3 regions of the Lactobacillus sp. ESL0684 genome follow, and region 2 is predicted to be linked to each of the others. Evidence: riboswitches for the same ligand, from Rfam matches in the RefSeq annotation. Region 2 holds a riboswitch; each other region holds the start of a gene.
The links. A riboswitch is a leader RNA that binds a small molecule or an ion and turns the genes downstream of it on or off. The one in region 2 is predicted to bind thiamine pyrophosphate.
Positions count from the first base shown of each region.

Region 1: another riboswitch for thiamine pyrophosphate. It lies ahead of thiM (hydroxyethylthiazole kinase); the one in region 2 lies ahead of OZX56_RS00455 (ABC transporter ATP-binding protein).
Region 3: another riboswitch for thiamine pyrophosphate. It lies ahead of OZX56_RS06900 (ECF transporter S component); the one in region 2 lies ahead of OZX56_RS00455 (ABC transporter ATP-binding protein).

Region 1 covers NZ_CP113941.1:1,777,188-1,784,217, reverse strand. The annotation lists gene OZX56_RS08720 (FAD-binding protein) at 1-1,269, shown strand, start outside; gene OZX56_RS08715 (helix-turn-helix transcriptional regulator) at 1,436-1,648, shown strand; gene OZX56_RS08710 (hypothetical protein) at 1,645-2,067, shown strand; gene thiE (thiamine phosphate synthase) at 2,128-2,784, opposite strand; gene thiD (bifunctional hydroxymethylpyrimidine kinase/phosphomethylpyrimidine kinase) at 2,794-3,603, opposite strand; gene thiM (hydroxyethylthiazole kinase) at 3,618-4,406, opposite strand; TPP riboswitch at 4,468-4,556, opposite strand; gene OZX56_RS08690 (pyridoxamine 5'-phosphate oxidase family protein) at 4,706-5,077, shown strand; gene OZX56_RS08685 (amino acid ABC transporter ATP-binding protein) at 5,124-5,873, opposite strand; gene OZX56_RS08680 (ABC transporter substrate-binding protein/permease) at 5,873-7,030, opposite strand, start outside.
Region 2 covers NZ_CP113941.1:93,355-100,384, reverse strand. The annotation lists gene OZX56_RS00480 (iron-sulfur cluster biosynthesis family protein) at 131-526, opposite strand; gene OZX56_RS00475 (SLC13 family permease) at 713-1,813, shown strand; gene OZX56_RS00470 (LemA family protein) at 1,890-2,450, shown strand; gene htpX (zinc metalloprotease HtpX) at 2,465-3,349, shown strand; gene OZX56_RS00460 (helix-turn-helix transcriptional regulator) at 3,442-4,380, opposite strand; TPP riboswitch at 4,489-4,578, shown strand; gene OZX56_RS00455 (ABC transporter ATP-binding protein) at 4,620-5,978, shown strand; gene OZX56_RS00450 (energy-coupling factor transporter transmembrane component T) at 5,987-6,640, shown strand; gene OZX56_RS00445 (hypothetical protein) at 6,693-7,013, opposite strand.
Region 3 covers NZ_CP113941.1:1,417,923-1,424,952, forward strand. The annotation lists gene OZX56_RS06875 (PTS sugar transporter subunit IIC) at 1-396, opposite strand, end outside; gene OZX56_RS06880 (PTS sugar transporter subunit IIB) at 412-879, opposite strand; gene OZX56_RS06885 (GntR family transcriptional regulator) at 895-1,584, opposite strand; gene OZX56_RS06890 (GntR family transcriptional regulator) at 1,586-2,263, opposite strand; gene udk (uridine kinase) at 2,602-3,237, shown strand; gene OZX56_RS06900 (ECF transporter S component) at 3,291-3,869, opposite strand; TPP riboswitch at 3,920-4,009, opposite strand; gene OZX56_RS06905 (alpha-L-fucosidase) at 4,065-5,309, shown strand; gene OZX56_RS06910 (hypothetical protein) at 5,383-5,679, opposite strand; gene OZX56_RS06915 (MupG family TIM beta-alpha barrel fold protein) at 5,696-6,781, opposite strand; gene OZX56_RS06920 (PTS fructose transporter subunit IIA) at 6,869-7,030, opposite strand, start outside.

The DNA.
Region 1 (7,030 bases), 210 kb from region 2:
AATGGTAAAGTGGTAGGAGCACAAATTGAGCGCGATCATGTTTTATTAAATATTTATGCTAAGAACGGCGTTGTTTTAGCGACTGGTGGAATTGAAAACAATCCAGAGAAAATTCAAGATTACATTGGTTCTTATAAATTAATTCCTTTAGGGACACTTTATAATCAAGGTAAAGGAATCGATTTAGCCCATGAAGCAGGTGCTGATATGTGGCATATGTCAATGTATGCTGCTGGGGGGATGCAACAGAGTTTTGCCTTTTACGAACCAGGGATGAAGCGTGCGCCATTTTATATGGGTAATCCAGTCTTTTATACTGGTAGTATTTTTACAGTTGGTGATGATGGTACACGTTATTTCAAAGAAGACCAAGCAGCTCGTGAAGGCTATGTTGAAAATCATGGTTCTTGGTACAAGCCACTTAATCCGATTAAGCCATACTTTGTATTTGATCAAAAGCAATACGATAAGATTAGTGAATTGAAAGACTTCCCTGATAATAAGGCATTAAACTCGGTAATTAAGGCTGATACTGTGGCGGAATTAGCCGACAAAATGGGGGTTACTGCCGAAAAGTTACAAACTACTATTGATGAGTTTAACTTCTTTGCGCAAAAGGGTACTGACTATGCCTTTCATCGCGCACCTGAAACTTTAACAGAGTTTTCTGCTACTGGTCCATATTATGCTACGCCATTGGTGCAAACTATTGGTTGGTCTGAGGCTGGACCAAGACGTAACGCACGGGCTGAGATACTTGATCCTGATCATCAACCGATTCCACACTTGTATGGTGCAGGAGAATTAGGTAGTAATATGGCTAATCTATACCAAGGTGGCTCTGACTTAGCTGATTGTTTAATCTTTGGTAAGATTGCTGGTCAAAATGCGGCTCATCCTAAAGATGATGTTGAAGATATTTCTGCAGAAACAGCAGATCATGAACAGCATATTGGTCATCAACCACTATCTTCAGATCTTAAATCAGAAAAGTATGCTGTTGGTCCTAATCAATACTTAGGCAAATCTGATCAAGGTATGGGTGATGAAATTGTGGTTCGCGTAACTGTGGATCAGCAAAAGAATATCAAAAATGTTGAAGTCTTAAAACAAGCGGAATCAGATGATTACGGGCTTAAGGCGATCAAGGAATTGCCACAAGCGATGGTTAAAGCTAATACGGTTGATGTTGATGCCGTTTCTGGTGCATCTAACACCACAAGAGGCTTAAAAGCGGCCGTTAAAGATGCTCTAAGTAAAATTAAATAAAAGTTTCTAGACTAAAAAGTCCTGGTAGTTTAATTGCTATCAGGACTTTTTTAATCTTAAATAAAGTAATTTTGAATTTTTAAAACCCATTATATAACTTGACTTTTTATTTCGATTTTTATAGCATGAAGTGAGCTTCATATATGTGATTAAATAAGGTGAAACGATGCCAAATTTAGTAAAAAAATTACGATTAGAACATAATCTAACTCAAGAAGAATTGGCAGAAAAGGTTAATGTGAGTAGTCGGACGATTATTTCGATTGAAAAAGAAAGATATAAGCCATCGTTAGTGTTGGCATATAAACTTGCTCGTATTTTCAAGCTTAGCATTGAAGAACTCTTTTGCTTACAGGATTATTTGGGAGAAGAAAAATGAGGAAGAAACTAATTAAAAGTGCTATTTGCGAAGTATTCTTTTTATTACTGGGCTTAATCGAACTAGCAGCCATCTTTTTTAGTGATGGCTGGGCTCATCAGCTAAAAAATTTTATTTTAGCGGCGCTTGGTTTCTTCATGGCCCTTGGCTATCATATTAACGCCCAAGATATTAAAAAGGGCCACAGAGATGAGTTTGAAGATGATGAACGTGATCGATATGTTGGTAACGTAGCCGATGCGCGTGTACTCAAGTGGCTGGATAATATTGTGTTGATAGTGGCTGTTATCTTTGCTTTGTTATATGCTAATTTCAAAGTCGAAGCATTTACAGTAATAGTTACTATGTCAATTTTTTATTGGAATGTCAGCCTGATTTTACAAATTATTTTTGGAATCATTGAAGATCGAAAAAATTAATTCGTTTAATTAAAAAAACTTCCAGAAGTAATCAACAACTGGAAGTTTTTATGTTTTGCATTACTTGTGCCAAGGCGCATTGTTCATTGTGGCAACAGTTTTGGCAATATTATTACTTTGGGCAATCATTGAAATAACGGCTGCACCAGCTGCACCAGTCTGGGCAATGGCAGGCAGCTCCGTTTCTTTAATACCGCCAATTGCCACAATTGGTCGGGTACTCTTATTGACTAGCGTGGCTAAACCAGCAATGCCAATTTCTGGATCAGCATCACTTTTGGATTTAGTGGCAAAGATGGGGCCGCTACCGTAATAATCGATGTCAGCAATTTGGTTAGCTTGCTTAATTTGAGTGGAGTTGGAACAAGAATAGCCGATTAGCATCTGCCCGGCTACTTCAGCAACTACCTGCTCGATTGCAGTATCACTTTGACCGACATGAATTCCTTCTGCATTAACTTTTTTAGCTAATGCAAGATCGTCATCTATAAAGAATGGTACTTGATATGCCTGACAAAGCTCATGCAAATGTTGGGCCATTGGTAAACGATCAGTTTCCTTTAAGGTCGAATTAGTACCTTTATCACGAAACTGAAAGGCAGTGATGCCGGATTTTAATGCCGTTTCAACTATCTTAATTAGACTTTGTCCTTGTGGAATATCTTGACTGCCACAAATAAAATAGGCTTGTAAAATGTTAGAATTAAACTTTTTCATGAAATACTCCTAAAATTGCTTGGCCCAATGATTAAGTGGGCCATGATCGTGGCCTACTTGGATCGTGTGCTCGATGGTTGCTGTGACATACTTCTTGGCTATTTTAATTGCATTAGTTAGGTCTTGGCCTAAGGCTAACTGGGAAGTAATGGCAGCAGCTAGGGTATCACCAGTTCCGTGAGTGCGCTTGGTATGGGTGCGCTTGCTACTAGTCCAAAAGCTAGTACCGTCTGCCAGCAAAGTATAGTCACGCACATCTTCATTGTCCATGTGACCGCCCTTGATGATGACGTTCTTAACGCCCATGTCTTGTAAAGTATGGGCTACATCAGGATATTGTTGTTCACTAGTGATTTTCATCCCAGTTAAAACTTCTGCTTCGGGTAAGTTAGGGGTTACTAGAGTGGCTAATGGCAATAGTTCTTTTTTGACTGTTTCAACAGCTTCATCGCTGAGCAATTGGGCACCGCCTTTGGCTACCATTACTGGATCAACAGTAACTGGGCCGAAGTCGTATTTTTGTAAGTTTACTGCAACTTGGTGAACATGTTCGGCATCGCCTAGCATACCAGTTTTGCAGGCGCGAATATCTAAATCATCAGCTAAGGCCGCACACTGTGCGTCAATCATTTCTAATGGTAAGAGGTGGGTAGCTTGTACGCCTAAAGTATTTTGAGCAGTAACGGCTACAATTACCGCGGTGCCAAAAACTTGCTGCATTTGAAAGGTTTTTAAGTCGGCCATAACACCTGCCCCGCCACTTGAATCTGTACCTGCAATCGTTAGTACTTGGGGAAATGAATTAATTTTTTCTACCATAATATTTGCCTTTCTTAATCAAATTTAGCAATTTTTACTAGGTCGGGAACCTGCACTTTAGCTAAAGCATCAATTAATTTAATGCCAAAAGTTCCGGGTCCGAGATCGGGTTGTTGGTTAACTAGTAATTCTCCCGTGGCAGCAAAAACTAGTGTAGCAGTCTCGGCTGCTTCAAAGAGGTTGTCACATACCGCCGCAAAAGCTGCAACAATGCTAGATAGCATGTCACCAGAACCAACGTGGGCTTGGAAGAGTGGGCTACCATTATAAACGTGAGCGACTTGTTGTCCGTCACTAATGGTATCGACGGCACCGCTAGTAATGACTACACAGTGATATTTTTGAGCAACTTGTTTGGTGATTTCGTCTAAGTCTCCTGTACCAGAACCGGCATCGATGCCCTTAGCTTGCCAATTAAAGTTGCCCAAGGCGGCAATTTCGCCAGCATTGCCGCGGATAATATTTACTTGAAATTCTTTTAGCAGTTGTTCTGCAGCTTCAAGACGATAATTAACGGCACCAACGGCAACTGGATCCAGTACAATTGGTTTTTGCTGTTGCTCAGCCAATTGTCCCATTTTTTGCATGTGAGCAAGTTCTGTTTGCGTCATAGTACCTAAGTTGATCTGCACTGCATTAGCCATCTTGACCATTTCGGCAGTCTCATTAATTTCTTTACTCATAATTGGTGAAGCTCCCAGTGCATTTAAACCATTGGCAACGTCTTGGACGGTTACAAAGTTGCTTTCATTTAAAATAACTGGGTTAGCTACCCGTAATTGCTCTAATAATTCTAATTGCATAATATTTCTCTCCGTTAAATTCGGTAATAATAAAAAGCCTTGGCACGTTGGGTGCCAAAGCTCAATTAGAGTGACACGTTCCTAGCGTAAGTGTTAACTTACAGGTTCAAAGGGTTTAATCTCAGCTTATCAGCACCCCTCGTGTTGTTGCCATCATTATAGCGGCTTTTGGTAGAGAATACAATAATAATCTCATTTAAATAAGATTAGTCTGATCATGCCAGGAGCTAATAAATTGAAAGTAGTTAAATTTAGCACTAAGCTAGGAATACATTTTTATTAAGCAAAGGGGATTACAAATGGATCAGAAATTTTTAGAAGTAATGAAGCATGAGGGCCCGGCGACGATTATTGCCCTTAACGCCCAGCCAGCGGGAATCGTTAATACTTGGATGTCATACATTACAATTGATCAGGAAGATAACCAGCTATATTTACCAGCAGCTGGAATGCATAGCATCGAAGCTGATTTTGCTGAAGATAATCATGTAGTAATTACAGTTGGTAGTAAGGAAGTTGAGGGGACAGCAGGCCCCGGTGCTGGCTTTTACATTTATGGTACAGGTGAGTTCTATGCTGAGGGCAAACATTATGACCAATTAAAAGCTAAATTTCCTTGGCTAAGAAAAATTCTTGAGGTAAAGATTGACCGCATTGAACAAAAAATCTAGCTAACTTAAAAAGCATCCTAATTCAATAAGGATGCTTTTTTGATGCTTAATTATTTTGGAAATTACGCAAAAACTTGGTAGTTTTGTCATTTTGAGGATGATTAAAGAGCTGGTCAGGGCTGCCTTCTTCTGTGATGATACCGTCGCTGATGAACAAGACTTGATCGGCTACGTCGCGGGCAAAGGCCATTTCGTGGGTTACGATAATCATCGTTAAACCTGTTGTGGCTAAGTTCTTCATTACACTTAAAACTTCGCCAACCATCTCGGGATCAAGAGCAGAAGTTGGCTCATCAAATAATAAAATCTCAGGATCCATGGAAATGGCTCGGGCGATGGCTACTCGTTGTTGCTGACCGCCGGATAATTGGTTGGGTCTAGCATCAACGTATTCTGCCATGCCGACTTTTTCCAAATTAGCTAAGGCAATTTTCTTAGCCTCTTCTTTTGATCTTTTAAGGACTAACTCTTGACCTACCATGCAATTAGCTAAGACATTTTTATTTTCAAATAAATCAAATTGTTGGAAAACCATGCCAACTTTAGCCCGATAAATGTTGCGATTATAGTCTTCTGCTAGGACATTTTTGCCGTGAAAATCGATTTCACCAGCACTCGGCTCCTCTAGTAAGTTGATGCACCGCAAGGTAGTTGATTTACCACCGCCGGAAGGGCCGATAATCGTTGCGATTTCGCCTTTATTGATGTCAAAGGAGATATCACGTAGCACTTCATGATTGCCGAAAGACTTCTTAATATGCTTTAAACTTAAAATGGTTTCGTTTGCTTGTGTCATTATTTCTTGACCTCTGTTTCATTATTAGTTCCGACCTGCACTTGATTAGCCATTAGATTATAGTTCTTGCTTCCTGCCAAGCGTTTTTCAATCAAGTTGAAAATTCTGGTAATTGTGAACGTTAAGATTAGGTAAATGGCTGAAATGGTTAGGTAAGTTGGGAAGAACTTGAAAGTTTGACTGGCAATTGTGGTACCAACGAAGAATAACTCAGAAACAGAAATGATACTCAAGACTGAGGTATCCTTGATGTTAACGATAAATTCATTGGTAATTGATGGTAAACAATTCTTGATTGCTTGCGGTAAAATAATGTGCCACATTCTTTGGTTGTGTGTCATTCCCAGTGCACTAGCAGCTTCGAATTGTCCCTCAGGTGTAGAAGTAATCCCACCGCGAATAATCTCAGCTAAGTAGGCACCAGTATTAATAGAAACAATAATTAATGCGGCAACTGTTCGGTCAATGCTCAGGTGCCAAAATTGGGCGATACCATAGTAGATAACGGCAGCTTGCACCATCATTGGAGTACCCCGAAAGATTTCGATATAGACTGCAAGTAGCCAGTCAATAAATTTTAATCCCCATCTTTTTGGTCGTGACTTTGGAGTGGGGATAGTTCTAATGATACCAACTAATAGACCGATGAAGAAGCCAGCAATGGTTCCGACTGAAGCTAGTAGCAAGGTCATGCCAATTCCGTTTAGAATCATGCCACCGTATTCTTGCCACATGGAGACGAACCAGTTTGTGTGTTTCCCTTTCTTGGAAGACTTATCACTCTTAGGCTGCTGTTTAACGGCCTCATTCATCAACTTGTTTCTTTTAGCTTCTGGGATAGTTGCTAAAACGCGGTTAACGTCTTTGAGCAGCTTTTTATTAGGCTTAGCAATCCCAATCGAAGTAATTGATTCGTCTTTAGTTGCGTGGAAACCAGCCATTTTACTAACAGCGATTGCCTTAATATCAGGATCGACTAGCTTGAAAGAGGTCGATTCAGTGTCTTCTGCTACATAGCCATCAATGGTTCCAGAGATTAGACTTTGCCGCATAGCTGCGAAGTCACGCATTGCTGGTTGCCTTTTAGCACCCTTTAATTGTTTGATTAATTGGTAGTGGAAGGTTCCTTGCTGTGCCGTTAACTTGGCGCCTTTAAA
Region 2 (7,030 bases):
AGTTTACCATGTTAAAGCTTTCTAGGCAAGATTTAACCGATTTTAATAAGTAAGATCCAGCAGAAAGTAGGATTTCAAAAAAATAACCTGCCGTAATTGCAGATTATTTATAAAGTTACATCTTTTTAAACTAGCAAGTCTTACCCTCTTGCATATCTTTAGCAGTTACTGCCGATGGTTCATATTCATTAATCGAAACTGCACCGTCAATTACGCCACTGTCATCAGCTAAATTCAACGTAGCATCTTTTTCATCAACAACTAAATCGTTGCCTAAAAATTGCATCTCAGCCGGACTAGTATATAGGTCAAGACCAGCATTATTGGTTACCTTTATTGTGAAAGCTGGATCTTTGGCAGCTAAAATAACAAATTGAAAATTAGCTCCAATTGAGCAGGTACCACCAACTTTAGAATATTCATTAGAACCGTCATTTAACGTTAGTAAAACCACCTGACCAGCTTGAACACGTCTGTTAAGCTTCTTTTCGGCAGCTGGCTTTAAATTCATTTGAACATTATCCATAACTAAATCCCCCTTATCTTTAACTACTAACTAAAGTATAGTATATAATAATATAGGAAAGCAAAGTTCTTGTTTATTAGCCAGACTTCATTATGATTACAAATTTATTATTGCATACAGCAAAAAAAAAGCTCAAAATAGAAGTAATGACTTTAGATGATTGTAACTTGCGAAAGGGGACATTTTATGACCGTCTTGAAAAAAATCGCTAACGACAGAATCTTACAAATTACTGCTGTAGTAACTATAATCAGCCTTTTTTTTGCTAGACCGCGGCTCGAGGACATTAACTTACACACGATATTTTCGGTAGCCGCGATGCTAGTCATTATTCAAATATATGCCTACTTGCATGTTTTGGACGTGCTGGCGTATAAATTAACGAGTATTGCAGATAACACACGTAAACTAAATATTCTATTTACGCTATTAGCTATTATTGCTGGGATGTTTTTAGGTAACGACATAACAGCGCTTACACTAATTCCATTATATCTCAATATTGCCAAAAAGTATAATTTACCGCAAATATTGCCTGTTACCTTAATTGGTATGGGAGCAAACATTGGAGCGGCATTTACGCCTTGGGGTAATCCACATAACATCTTTTTAGTCAGTAAATATTCAGTCAGTGCCCTAAAATTCTTTTCTTGGTCGCTGCCTTATCTGATTGCTTCGTTAATTATTGCCTTTATTATTTTTCACTTTATTCCTCGTAAACAGATTCCAATTCAAAAAACTACACCAGTTAAAATAAGTGTTCGGCCAACAATCATCACTACAATGGTTTTTGCCTTTTTCTTTTTGGGCGTTTTTAAGGTGGTTAATGTAGCTTGGCCAATGATAGCTGCCATCATTTTGGCACTATTAATCAATCCTAAGATACTACTTAGAGTTGATTATGCTTTATTGCTAACTTTTACCTGTTTCTTTATTTTTATTAGTGATATCCAACAGATTCCGGTCATTGTGACCTTAATTCACACCATGATTAATTCAGAGGGGTCAACTTATCTTACCTCGATTGTTTCTAGCCAGATTATTAGTAATGTGCCAGCTACGATTTTAGTTGGGAAGTTCACGCCGTACGCTGAAGCCCTATTTTTGGGATCAAATATTGGTGGCTTTGGCTCGCCAATTGGTTCAATGGCGAACATGTTAGTTCTAAAAACCTTTACTGAAAATGGGACAGTTTCAAAAGGTGAATTCTTTAAGAAATGGCTATTGATGCAAATCGCTGGTTTAGTTATCTTAACAATTATCGGAGGAATTTTATTACTCATTTAAAACCAGTTCGTTACTATTTCCAAAAAAAGCAGAAGTTAGTTATAATTAGATTAAGCTAGATTAAAAGGAGAAAAATATGTCACCATTAATGTGGATAATTCTAATTATCATTATTCTGTTAGTTGCTATCTATATTACCAGCTATAATTCACTACAAAAATCTAAGGTATATACTGATGAATCTTGGAGTCAAATTGACGTGCAGCTAAAGCGGCGTAATGATTTAATTCCCAATCTTGTAGAAACCACTAAAGGCTATGCTAAACATGAAAAAAGTACTTTAGCCGAAGTGGTGCAATTACGGAATCAATTGACTGCGATTCCTAGTGATGACCGGGCGCAAGCGTTAAAGGTATCAAACCAGATTTCAGATGCGCTGAAATCAGTTTTTGCTTTACAGGAAAATTATCCTGATTTAAAAGCCAACCAAAACTTCATGAAACTACAAGAAGAATTGACCAATACCGAAAATAAAATTGCTTATTCTCGGCAACTTTATAATTCTTCAGCTGCCCTTTATGATCAAAAGCTATTAACTTTTCCATCTAATATGGTTGCGCGAATTCATGGCTTCCAAAAAGTCGATTATTTGCAAACAAGTGAAGCTGAAAAAGAAGCACCTAAAGTTAAGTTTTAATAATAGGATCAACCATGCTATTTCAACAAATCGCCAGTAATAAGCGTAAAACAGGCTTGATTATGGTGTTATTCATAATTATTCTTGCTTTAGTTGGTTCAGGATTAGGCTATCTTTTTGGTGGGACACCTTGGAGCGGTTTAATCCTTGCCCTAATTGTTAGTGCAATCTATCTATTGATAGTTATGCATGATCCTGCAAATATGGTAATGAACCTTAATCATGCCCAAGAAGTTCACGAATCAGACAATCCAGAATTATGGCATATTGTACAAGATATGGCCTTAGTGGGTCGCGTGCCAATGCCGCGAGTTTTTATTATTAATGATCCTAGCCCTAATGCTTTTGCGACTGGTCGTGATCCCGAGCACAGCGCTATTGCAGTCACTCAAGGTTTATTAACCATGATGAATCGTGAAGAGCTCGAGGGAGTTCTAGGTCATGAAGTTTCACACATTCGAAACTATGATATTCGCCTTTCAACCGTAGCTACTGTTTTAGTGGGCGTTATTTCCTATATTTCAGGTATTGCTAGTCGTTACATCTGGTGGTTTGATGATGATCGCGACAATGACGATCATGATGACAACAAGGCGGTTTTAATATTTAAAATTATTGCAATTTTATTTGTGTTAATTCTCGGTCCATTGTGTGCCAGTCTGGCCCAAATGGCGTTATCACGTAATCGCGAATATTTAGCCGATGCTTCATCAGTTGAACTAACCCGAAATCCACAGGGACTAATTTCTGCTTTAACTAAGATTGAACACAGTGAGCCAATGCAACAGGCTGATCCAAGCAGTCGTGGATTATATATTGAGAATCCATTACATAAGAAAAACTTATTTGACAGCCATCCAGCAACTGCAGACCGAATTAAGCGACTAGAAAAAATGTAATTTTTCACTGCCCGACCAGAGAACTTATTCTTTGATCGGTTTTTTAGTGCAACAAAAATAGCGATTCTGACCGAATCACCATTGATACTATTCTATTTTAAATTAATATTAGCTTGTCTAAATAACTCCGACCTCATCTGAACCGGTGTTTGATGATAATATTCATTAAACTTCTTATAAAAAAAGGATTTTCCTTGATATCCCACTAAAGTGATAATTTCCTTAACCGAGATATCTGGTCGGGCTAGCAAATTACGGGCTTCTTGCATCCTTCGCTCATCAACATGTTCGACAAAACTCTTCCCCGTTTTTTGTTTAACTAGGCTTGAAAAATAATTAGGATTTAAGCCAAAATGTTTGGCTGCTTCTGCTAAAGTAATATCAGCAAAATTGGCATCAATATAGCGATCAAGTTCTGTTCCGGCAAATTCCATAGTTGTTGCTGGTGCAGCGTTCAAGTCTTGCTTTCTGATAGTAGTAATCAACAACAATTTTAATTCGGCCGCAATAATTTCTTTAGCAAATAAATTTGCTTGTAGATATTCATCAATTATTTTATTTATTAATTGAACTGGTTCTGATAATTCAGTATTTTTAAGATATAAAAATCGCTGTTGTTCCAATTTCTGTTCCAACTGCTTGATAATTTCCCGCTCTGACGCAGTACGCGAACCAGTATTTCCTGGGAAATACTGCCCTAGCTTTTGTAAACTAAATTCTAGTTTAACCAATACCCCACTATTTGTTTGCTGTTGTATCTCATATTCACACTTATTCAACAAAAAAAGCATATTTCCCGGCTTGAGCCGATATTCATAGTTATCGACCTTAATTTTTATTTCACCTGCTGCCACATAAAGCAGTTGATAGCTGCTTGCTTGATAACGATGGACACCAGTATTATGATTTTCAAGCAAAATTGTAAATAGGTCAAAATTTTTATTTCCTGAATTTAACCGTAACTCATTGGTATCTGCTGTAGTTGCATGCAAAATACTGAGTAAATATTGTTCCAGTTTAACTACTGCCATGATTTCACCACCTAATCTTAGTTTATTTTCATAGTTCAATTATATAACAAAAAAGCAGTTTAATGATGAAAAACTAGACAAAGGACATTTTTTCTTGTACAATTTAGCCAAACAACATCGGGGTGCCGTTTGGCTGAGAAGATACCCATTGAACCTGCTATGGCTAATACCAGCGAAGGGAAAATTAACGTTTTTGCGTCGTCGAGTTTTTCCTTGACGACTTTTTATTTGGTGAAAAAATGTCAATCACAACTAACAATCTCTGTTTTTCATATAATCAAAATACCAAAATTCTTAATCAAATTAATTTAACAATCCCAACAGCTAAATTTTCGCTTTTAATTGGACCAACTGGCTGTGGTAAATCAACTATTTTAAAAATTCTTGCTGGTTTGTATCCTAAATACGCTGGTCAAACTACTGGAAACGTTGATCTTGATGGATTACAAGCCGGCATGATGTTTCAACACGCTGGTGAACAGTTTACTATGGCCACACCTCGTGAAGAAATCATCTTTGCACTTGAAAATTTACAAGTCTCTCCTGAACAATATTCCCAGCGATTGGCTCACGGTGTAGAATTTACCCAAATTAAGCAGCTACTTGATCAAAAGATTAATACTATGTCAGGCGGTGAACAACAACGGGTTGCCCTCGCTGTTTTGGTCGCAATGGACCTTGACCTTTTTCTATTAGACGAGCCTTTTGCCAGTTGTGATCCTGAAGCACGCAGATTTCTAATTGACAAGCTCGGACAATTACAAACTCAGGGTAAAACTATTATTGTTAGTGACCACCTATTAAACGATTATGCCGGCATTTGCGATTATCTCTTTCAATTCAAAAATGGTACAATCACTAAACTATCTGATCATGAAAAAGACCAGCTGTTGACACAGGGGCAGACTGCTGCCTCCTACTGCTTCGCTGTCCCAAATAACAAGGCTGCTTGTTTCACCTTAACTAATGTCCAAATTGCTCACAAGCGACTGCTATTACAACAACCTGAGCTTAAAATTGCTGCTGGAAAAACAACTCTCATTACTGGGGCTAACGGTACTGGTAAAACTTCATTATTTAATGCACTCACCAAGATGATCCCTTACATTGGCAGTATTGCATATTATGATCAGGAGATTAGCAAGTTAAGCGCTCGAAAATACTTGCTTAACGTGGCACAAGTTTTTCAAAATGCCACGGATCAATTCTTAAGTGTCACAGTTGCCGACGAAATTGCTTTGAGTAAAAAACAAGGATTAAATCCATTCTTTACCTCTGAAAAAATCAATCAAACATTGAACTATCTTGATTTAGACCAGCACCTAGATCAAGTTGTTTACACACTTTCGGGAGGTCAACAAAAGAAACTACAAATCTTTTTAATGCTACTAACTAATCAAGACGTATTGCTATTTGACGAACCATTAAGTGGATTAGATGAAGCCTCCAGTAAAAAAGTTGTCCAGCTCATGCAAGAAAGTCAGCAAGCTCGCCACCAAACCTTTTTAATTATCAGTCATGATTTACATAACTTAGCCCCTTGGTGCGACTATCATCTAGTCTTGCAACATCAGCATTTGAGCTATTCTACTAAGTGAGGTCAATCATGAATCCTAGTTTCAAATTTATTTTAGCGTTAATTATTTCTATCGAAATCTCCATCAAGGTCAGTCTAACCACTAACTTACTAATTATTTTATTTTGTATTGGTTACTTGTTAGTTCACCACACTACGATAAAAAAACTGCTAACTTTGCTACTTGCACCATTAATTGCTGCTATCACCGTTTTTGCTACTTTATACTGGTTTACCACCCAGCCAAATCTTAATAATGCTTTGAGCCTATCAAGTCGAATTTATGTTTATACGCTCTCGATTGCCTGTGTTAGCTGCAATACTAGTGCTGAATCATTGGCACGTTCATTTGAACAAAATTTTAAGCTGCCAAGCAAATTTGCTTATGGTGTGCTAGCTGCTCTTAATATTATCCCTTTAATGAAGCATGCGGTTAAACAAATCCGAACTGCTGGTATGATGCGCGGTGTTTATCTGAGTTTTTGGTCACCAGTACTTTATTTTAAAGCCATTCTGGTTGCCCTTAATTCAGCCGATAATTTGGCCCAAGGAATGGAATCACATGGATACCGCGAAGGCGGTCAGCGTTCTATAATTGCGCCAATCACAGTTAAACGCAGTGATTGGTTATGGAGTATACTTTTACTCTGTTTAACGAACCTCTTCCTCTTTACATTGAAATAAGCAAAAAGACAACAGTTTAATTCCTGCTGTCTTTTTGCTAGTTATTAACCTTTTAATCCCGTGACTGCTTTTGTCCCCATTCTCTATTTTCCTTAACAAAGATCTGCAATAAATCTACAGCCTCCATCTTCTTTCGGAAAAATAGTGGTAACTCTGCAATTACCAGTTGGTCCACTTCTGCTACACTACGATACTTCGGATTAGTTATGGCAGCTTCAAGATTGTCTAAATAAAAGTATTCAAAAAATACTTCTTGCTTATCATAAGTTGTATACCAATAAGCCCAAACAACAAAATTACCACAATTAGAAATATCATCAGCCAAGTTGTTAGCCAACCCAACATAATCAAAGTCAGAATACTTATCTACCATATAATCACCTTTATTCT
Region 3 (7,030 bases), 560 kb from region 2:
ATTTGCTTCATCTCCATATTTATCTGCCTTATGCACAAAGAATGGCAAAATAAAGATAAAACAAAGGTTTTTAATTACTAAAACCAAAGAAGCGATTGGAATTCCCAAGGTTAAAGCCACAGCAGTACTTTTTCCTGCATTTAACGCAAAAGCCGTACCTAAGACACTACCCGAGATAATCTCCGGCGGAATTGAAGCACCAATTGAAAATGAACCAACAAATGCTAATTCTAAAGTTGCTCCCATGATGATTCCTTGGTGCAAATTACCCAAAACTAAACCTGTTAATGTACACGTAACAAGTGGCCTTGATAACATTGATGAACCTAAAAAGTATTCTCCATTTCCTAGCATTGCAATCAAGGCTAAGATCAAGGCGATTAAATATTTATTCATAATTTACCTCTCAATTTATTTATGAAATTCTCGCTTTTCTTCGCTAGGAACTTGTTGAATCCAGACATCAACGCCATCGTTTTGCAGATTGACTAATTGTTCAGCCTCAGTATCAGTCAAGTTGATAGTTTTAGAATAATTTTTGGTTCCTTCACGAGGTTTGGTACCCCCTAAATTAAGACCTTTGATTTTCCCCTGAGTACCTTTTATTAACTTTGCTGCATCAGCTACTGATTCAACTACAATCAACATTTTATATTTATCAGTAATTCCTGAGTTAATTGCTTCAATACTTTCGGCAACACTCTTCATTACTAGTTTGGCATTGTCAGGTTTAGCTAAACGGATAGCTGATTTGCGAAAATCATCTTTGGCGACACTATCGTTAACAACAAAGATGGTATCGGCATCCAAACTATAAAACCAAGAAACTGCAACTTGGCCATGAACTAAACGGTGGTCCACTCTTACAAGTTTAATCATGTTATATTTCCTCCATTAATTAAAATCAATTGAATATTCAGTATTTAATGCATCTTGCATTCGATATTCAATAGCAACATTTTTCTTATCAGCTGTTGAAAAAAGATTAGTTATCTTAAAAATTGGTGATCCAATTTTTAAGTTCAACTGCTTACTACTTTCAGCTGATGCCTCAACCAACTGAAAATCTTGATATACATTTTCAAGATTAAATTTACCTGAATTTACGACCTCAATGATGGGCGTCACCTTCAGACAAGCTGGATCAAAACCTGGGAAATTATCCAATGGCAATAATAATTTTTCAAAGGATTTTCCATGGCTTGATAATGTTTTAAATGATACGTAATACAGTAATTCATTAGCTGAGATTCCTAATATATCTGCATAATAAGGGCCAACTAACCGTAAATAAGTATCCTTAAATTTAACTTTATCTGATGATTCAAGATAAGTTGGTCTGATGATACCCGTCATATTCAGAATATTTTGCTTTGAAATAGTAGGCCTTACAAATAAACCACTTCCTTTTTTACGAACTACCTTTTGTTCACTTACTAACTGATCAATTGCTTTACGAATAGTTGTGCGACTTACACCATAAATTTGTTGTAGTTCATTTTCATTAGGTAAACTATTTCCTGGAGAATAAAAACCATTGGCAATTTTGTGATTAAGATCAAAATAAACATTTTTAAATAGCATCTTAATCCTCCTGATAATCAAAAATATTATTAGCAGTGAAATAGTATTTAAACTGTTTACCAATTAAATATTGCCTGGTACATTCAAGTGGACGATCATCAGCTTGATAATTAAAACTTTCAATTTGATAAAGAGGCTCACCGTCTTTAACTTGCAACGCCTTAGCCAACCTATCATCTGCTAAAATACACGTGATATCCTCTTTACCATATGTTGGTACAGCATTATATTCATCACATAAAATCTGATAAAGTGATAAGTTAGTAAAATCCACCTTTTCCAAAGCTGGAAATTCCGCTTTATTAAAGTATGTAATTTCATAACTTAGAGGCTTATCCCTGTTGCAGTGAATTCTTTCTATCTTTAATAATTGACTTGTCTTTGACCCAAAAAAGTTTTGCAATTGTTTGGTGACCTGAACACTGCTTGTCGACAAATGCTTTATCTTAACATTTTGATTTCCTAACTCGGCAGTCATTGACTGCATCCCCAGCATATTAATATCGATCTTTTTATTTACTTCAATTCCTGAGCGTTGTTTAACAGACACTACACCTTCGTCTTGAAGGTGACGCAAAGCATGTTGAACAGCACTTCTGCTAATTCCAAGCTTATCAGCAATTTCTCTTTGACTTGGTAAATCTTCTTGCTTATCAATGGAACTAACCAGATGCTGCAAATATTCTTCTACTTGTATACTAGGAGATATCTCTCTAAATTCTGTTATATTCCCTCACTCCTTTGGTCTTATTTTCATAAAACTTATATTTAAAATATTGAATATTCAAAAATTTATACAGTTTAATAGCTATGTAAATAAAATTTAAAAGATAAGTTTTGTTTTTTTAATACCAGATATAATAGTAATCGCTTTCAAAAAATATGTCAACGCTTTTTTATAAAAAAGTCTATTTTTGATAAATTAAATTACCGATTAATCTTGGTTTCAGCACATTTTTACTTTAACTATCATACAAACTAAAGTAGAATATTATTGATAAAGAAGGAGCGTCTTAGATGTCTAAAATTGAAAAACCTGTCGTGATTGGCATAACTGGTGGATCTGGTAGTGGTAAAACTACTATTGCCCATAAAATAGTTGAACAAATGGCTGAAAATGAGCACGTCTTGATTATGACTCAAGATTCGTATTACAAGGATAATGCTAATATTTCAATGGCTGAACGCATGAAAATTAACTACGATCATCCTGATGCCTTCGATATCCCACTACTAAAAAAGCAGATCAACGATTTGCTTAACTATCAGGCAATCGAAATGCCAATCTACAACTTTAAAGATCATACTAGAAGCAAAGAAACCATTCACATTGAACCTGCAGATATCATTATTCTTGAAGGAATTTTAGTTTTAGCTAGCGCAGATATTCGCGATCTGATGGATATTAAGGTTTATGTCGATACAGACGATGATATTCGCTTTATTCGCCGATTAGAACGCGATATTAAAGAACGTGGACGCTCAATCGACTCAGTAATTGAACAATATTTGCAGACCGTTAAGCCGATGTATCATCAGTTTATTGAACCAACTAAACGCTATGCCAATATCATTATTCCTGAAGGTGGGGAAAATGATGTCGCCATCGACATGCTGACAACCAAAGTACACGCTGTCTTAAATCGAAAATAAAAAAGTTGAGTTTTTACGCTCAACTTTTTTATTAACGAATTTTTGCATAATATTTAAATTATCTTTGGCTTTAACGCCTTATCGAAAAGATTGGTAATTAATTTAACTAGAACGCCATCAAATACCAAAGCCGAAATCATGTTAGTAATGAACATTGTAATTTGTAAAGTCATACTGTATTTGTTCCAACCATATAAAAAGTAAGTTGGGACAAATGACCCCAGTCCGGCAAAAAAAGCGCCAATCAAGACACTAGTCCAAGAAAATTTTTGATAACGTTCTTTTTTAGGAAAAAAACCAATCTCATTAGTTGCTCCTTGAACTATTCCAGAAATAACTGTAATGGGTCCCCACTGGCCCCCAATTGCCATTTCAACAACTGCAGCTAATGTTTCACCAATTGTTCCGGAACCACTTGTAGGGACAAAATACATTGCTAATGGTGCCGCCATGAGCCATAGGCCAGCAAATACTGTATCTGTCACTGGGGCAAAACCTGTTGGCAGTAAAGCCATTTTAACCAGGTTATACGCCCAATTAAAGCCATAAGTATAAACTACCCCCATAATAATACCAATTAAGGCAATCAAAATTATTGATTTAACATTCCATTTTGATGATCTGGTAAACATAAAAATACTCCTAGCCCTTCTTAAAAAAGTCAACTAGGAGTACAATAATGCTTAATTATTAAACACTTCCCTAACGCAGGTATTATCCTGTTCAGGTTCCAAGGGTTTTTCTCAGCTATTAAGCACCCCTAGTGACATACTATCTTTTCGTACAGTATACCACAGGTGAGTTCATTACGATAAGGAGAAGGAAAAATGACTGAAATTCCAACAAGAATTAAAAATTACGAAAACATGGGCATTGGTTTGTTTATTCATTGGGGGCTATATTCACAGCTTGCTAAAGGTGAATGGACTGAATATATTCATCAACATGATCAAGTTGAATACGAAAAACTAATCAATTCCTTTGCGGCAGACAATTTCGATGCTGATAAAATTGTCCTTGCTGCTAAACAGATGGGCGCCAAATATATCGTCCTAACTACTAAGCATCACGAAGGCTTCTTCTTATACGACACTAAATGCTTATCAACATTTGACGCAATACATAGTTTAGCTCACCGTGATTTGATTAAAGAATTTGTAAATGCCTGTAATAAATATGATATTAAACCATTTTTCTATATGGCAACTTATGATTGGCACTCGCCTCTTTATCAGAATAACTTTAATGATTACCTTGATTACTTATTGAATTCAGTCAAAATATTATGTCAAAATTATGGACCAATTGGCGGATTTTGGTTTGATGGTGATTGGGATAAAAAAGACGCAAATTGGAAACATTCACGACTTTACGGTATGATTCGCAAATACCAACCTGAAGCTATCATTATCAATAATACCGGTCTTAAAGAACGTGGCCAAATTAGTAATTCAGAGATTGACGTTGTAACTTACGAACGAGAAACACCTAGCCAAGTCAATCACGGCTTTGATGATAAGTATGTAGCCGGTGAAGCTTCAATTACTATGAACAAACACTGGGGATTTGCCAAAAATGATTTAGATTTTAAGTCCGGTAAAGAATTAATAGAAAACATTGTGCATTGTCGCGGCATTGGTGCCAATATTTTGCTCAACATTGGACTTACTGGTAGCGGCAAAATTCCTGAAATAAATCATGCTATCATGCAGCAAATAGGTAATTGGACAGAGATGGCCAGTGAAGCTATCTATAAAACCCGACCTGAGGCCGGGGTCCAAGCAAATGGTAATCAAAAAGATTTGGTACTTGGCAATGACAAAAATAAGTATCTGTTTATTCATGACTTAGAAATCGTCGGTAACGACAACGTGGTACTGGGCGGAGAAGGAAATACTTTGCGGTCTTTTGAAGGTTTCTTCAAAGAAATAAAAGCTATCAGCTGGTTAGACAACGGAGAAAAGCTATCATTTATGCAAGAACCAAAAAACGGTACATTAACTATTAATGCTTCTGGTTATGTCTATGGTAGCGATTGGTGTGTTCGCATCGCAAAAGTTACCTTTAAATAATACTTCAACTTTACCAACTAAAAAGCTCGCTAAATATTTCAAAAAGAAATTTAGCGAGCTCTTTTATATTAAATTATACTTTATCTTCCTTAGTGGTACCTTGTTTATCCTTGCGGTGCATAAAGGTTTTAATATTGCGATCAAATGAGTTTAAAAAAACAATACATCCAAAAACAAACACTGCCCCTATCAAAGTTAAACCAATAGAATTCTTACAATAAATGATTCCAAATGCTAATAACAAAATGCTAAGTAATCCTACTAGAACACTATAAATTTTATGTCCAGCAAGATAAACTTGGCTAACCACTTTATTCGCAAGCAAAAAGATAATTAACAAGCCAATAATTAATAAAAATGTTTGCCACATTTAATTTTTCCTTTGGTTACTTAGACTCAAAATTAAATTTTGTCCAAGGACGTAAATATTTTAGTAGTGATAATTCATCAGCCTTAATCGCCCCAACCTTATTCTTTCTTTTATCACTATGTGGTTGTAAAACTACTTGTAGTTCATTCTTATAGACACCAAAATCATCATTACAAATTAGAATGTCCCCTACTTCAAATTCACTATCATTATCATGAGCTGGATTATCATCATGATATTTAACTCGTGGTTGAGTTGAACGTGCAACTAAGGAATTACTATCGCCGCGACGAAAATGATTCTCAGTTAATAAAATTTTTTGTTCTACTTCACTAATATCCTTAACCATTTCTACGTCAAGAGTTAATTTATATCTATCTAATTCACTAAGACTGCGCAATTCAGCTTCACTAGCATACGAATTGCCAATGATGACATCATCAATTAGATTACTCATAAATAGGGACTTAGCTTGAACTTCAACTGGTAAATACCGGTCCGATTCCCGCGTAGGTAAACCATCATTGACATCCCAAGGACCATGAGTTCCGCATTGACTAGAAACAAACGCTGCTGTATGAATACCATGTTTTTTGAAGTTTTTACTACATTCAATAAAGAAGTCATCATCTAAACCGCAACCAACTTGTGGATAAAAGTTATGACAACCGTAAATAAACGGTTCGTTTGCTTCGTAACTCAAAATATTATCTAAATACCCGGTGTTATTACTCATATTCAATTCTATAATCATATGTTCAGGATTATAAGACAAAGCGGCTTCAGTCATCCCATCAAATCCCTCATCTAATCTGATGGCAGAAGCACCTAATTCTTCAAAAAATGAAAGATCAGTATATGAGGCACCTAGTTGTTTAAAAATCCGTGGCGACACATCAAGTGTAGTACTAAAACCATGCTTATTACCAAACTTAATAATATGTTGGAACTTTTTCTTAGTTGCTTCCACATCTTTAGCTTCAAGCATACTCATAAAAATTCGCGTATAACCATATTTTTCACCTAACAAAAGATACTGCTCATCTTCTTGTTCATTACTGTGATCCGGATAAATTGATAATCCGATATTTCTCATCGTCATAGATTGTCTCCTATAAAAAATTTAATCATTAAAGTTAAAAACACTTCACCAAATTACTTGTTGAAGTGTTTTTAGTATTTAATAGAACTATTTATTTAATTCTTCCTCGACTAAATCAAGTAATTTACCAGTAGCAAGAGGATTATACATATTGCGTGGAATCATCACAAAATTAATATCATGATTATTTGCTTCTTCTTCAACAACTTTTTTACGATAAACTGATTGCGGAGCAAGCAGAACAACGTC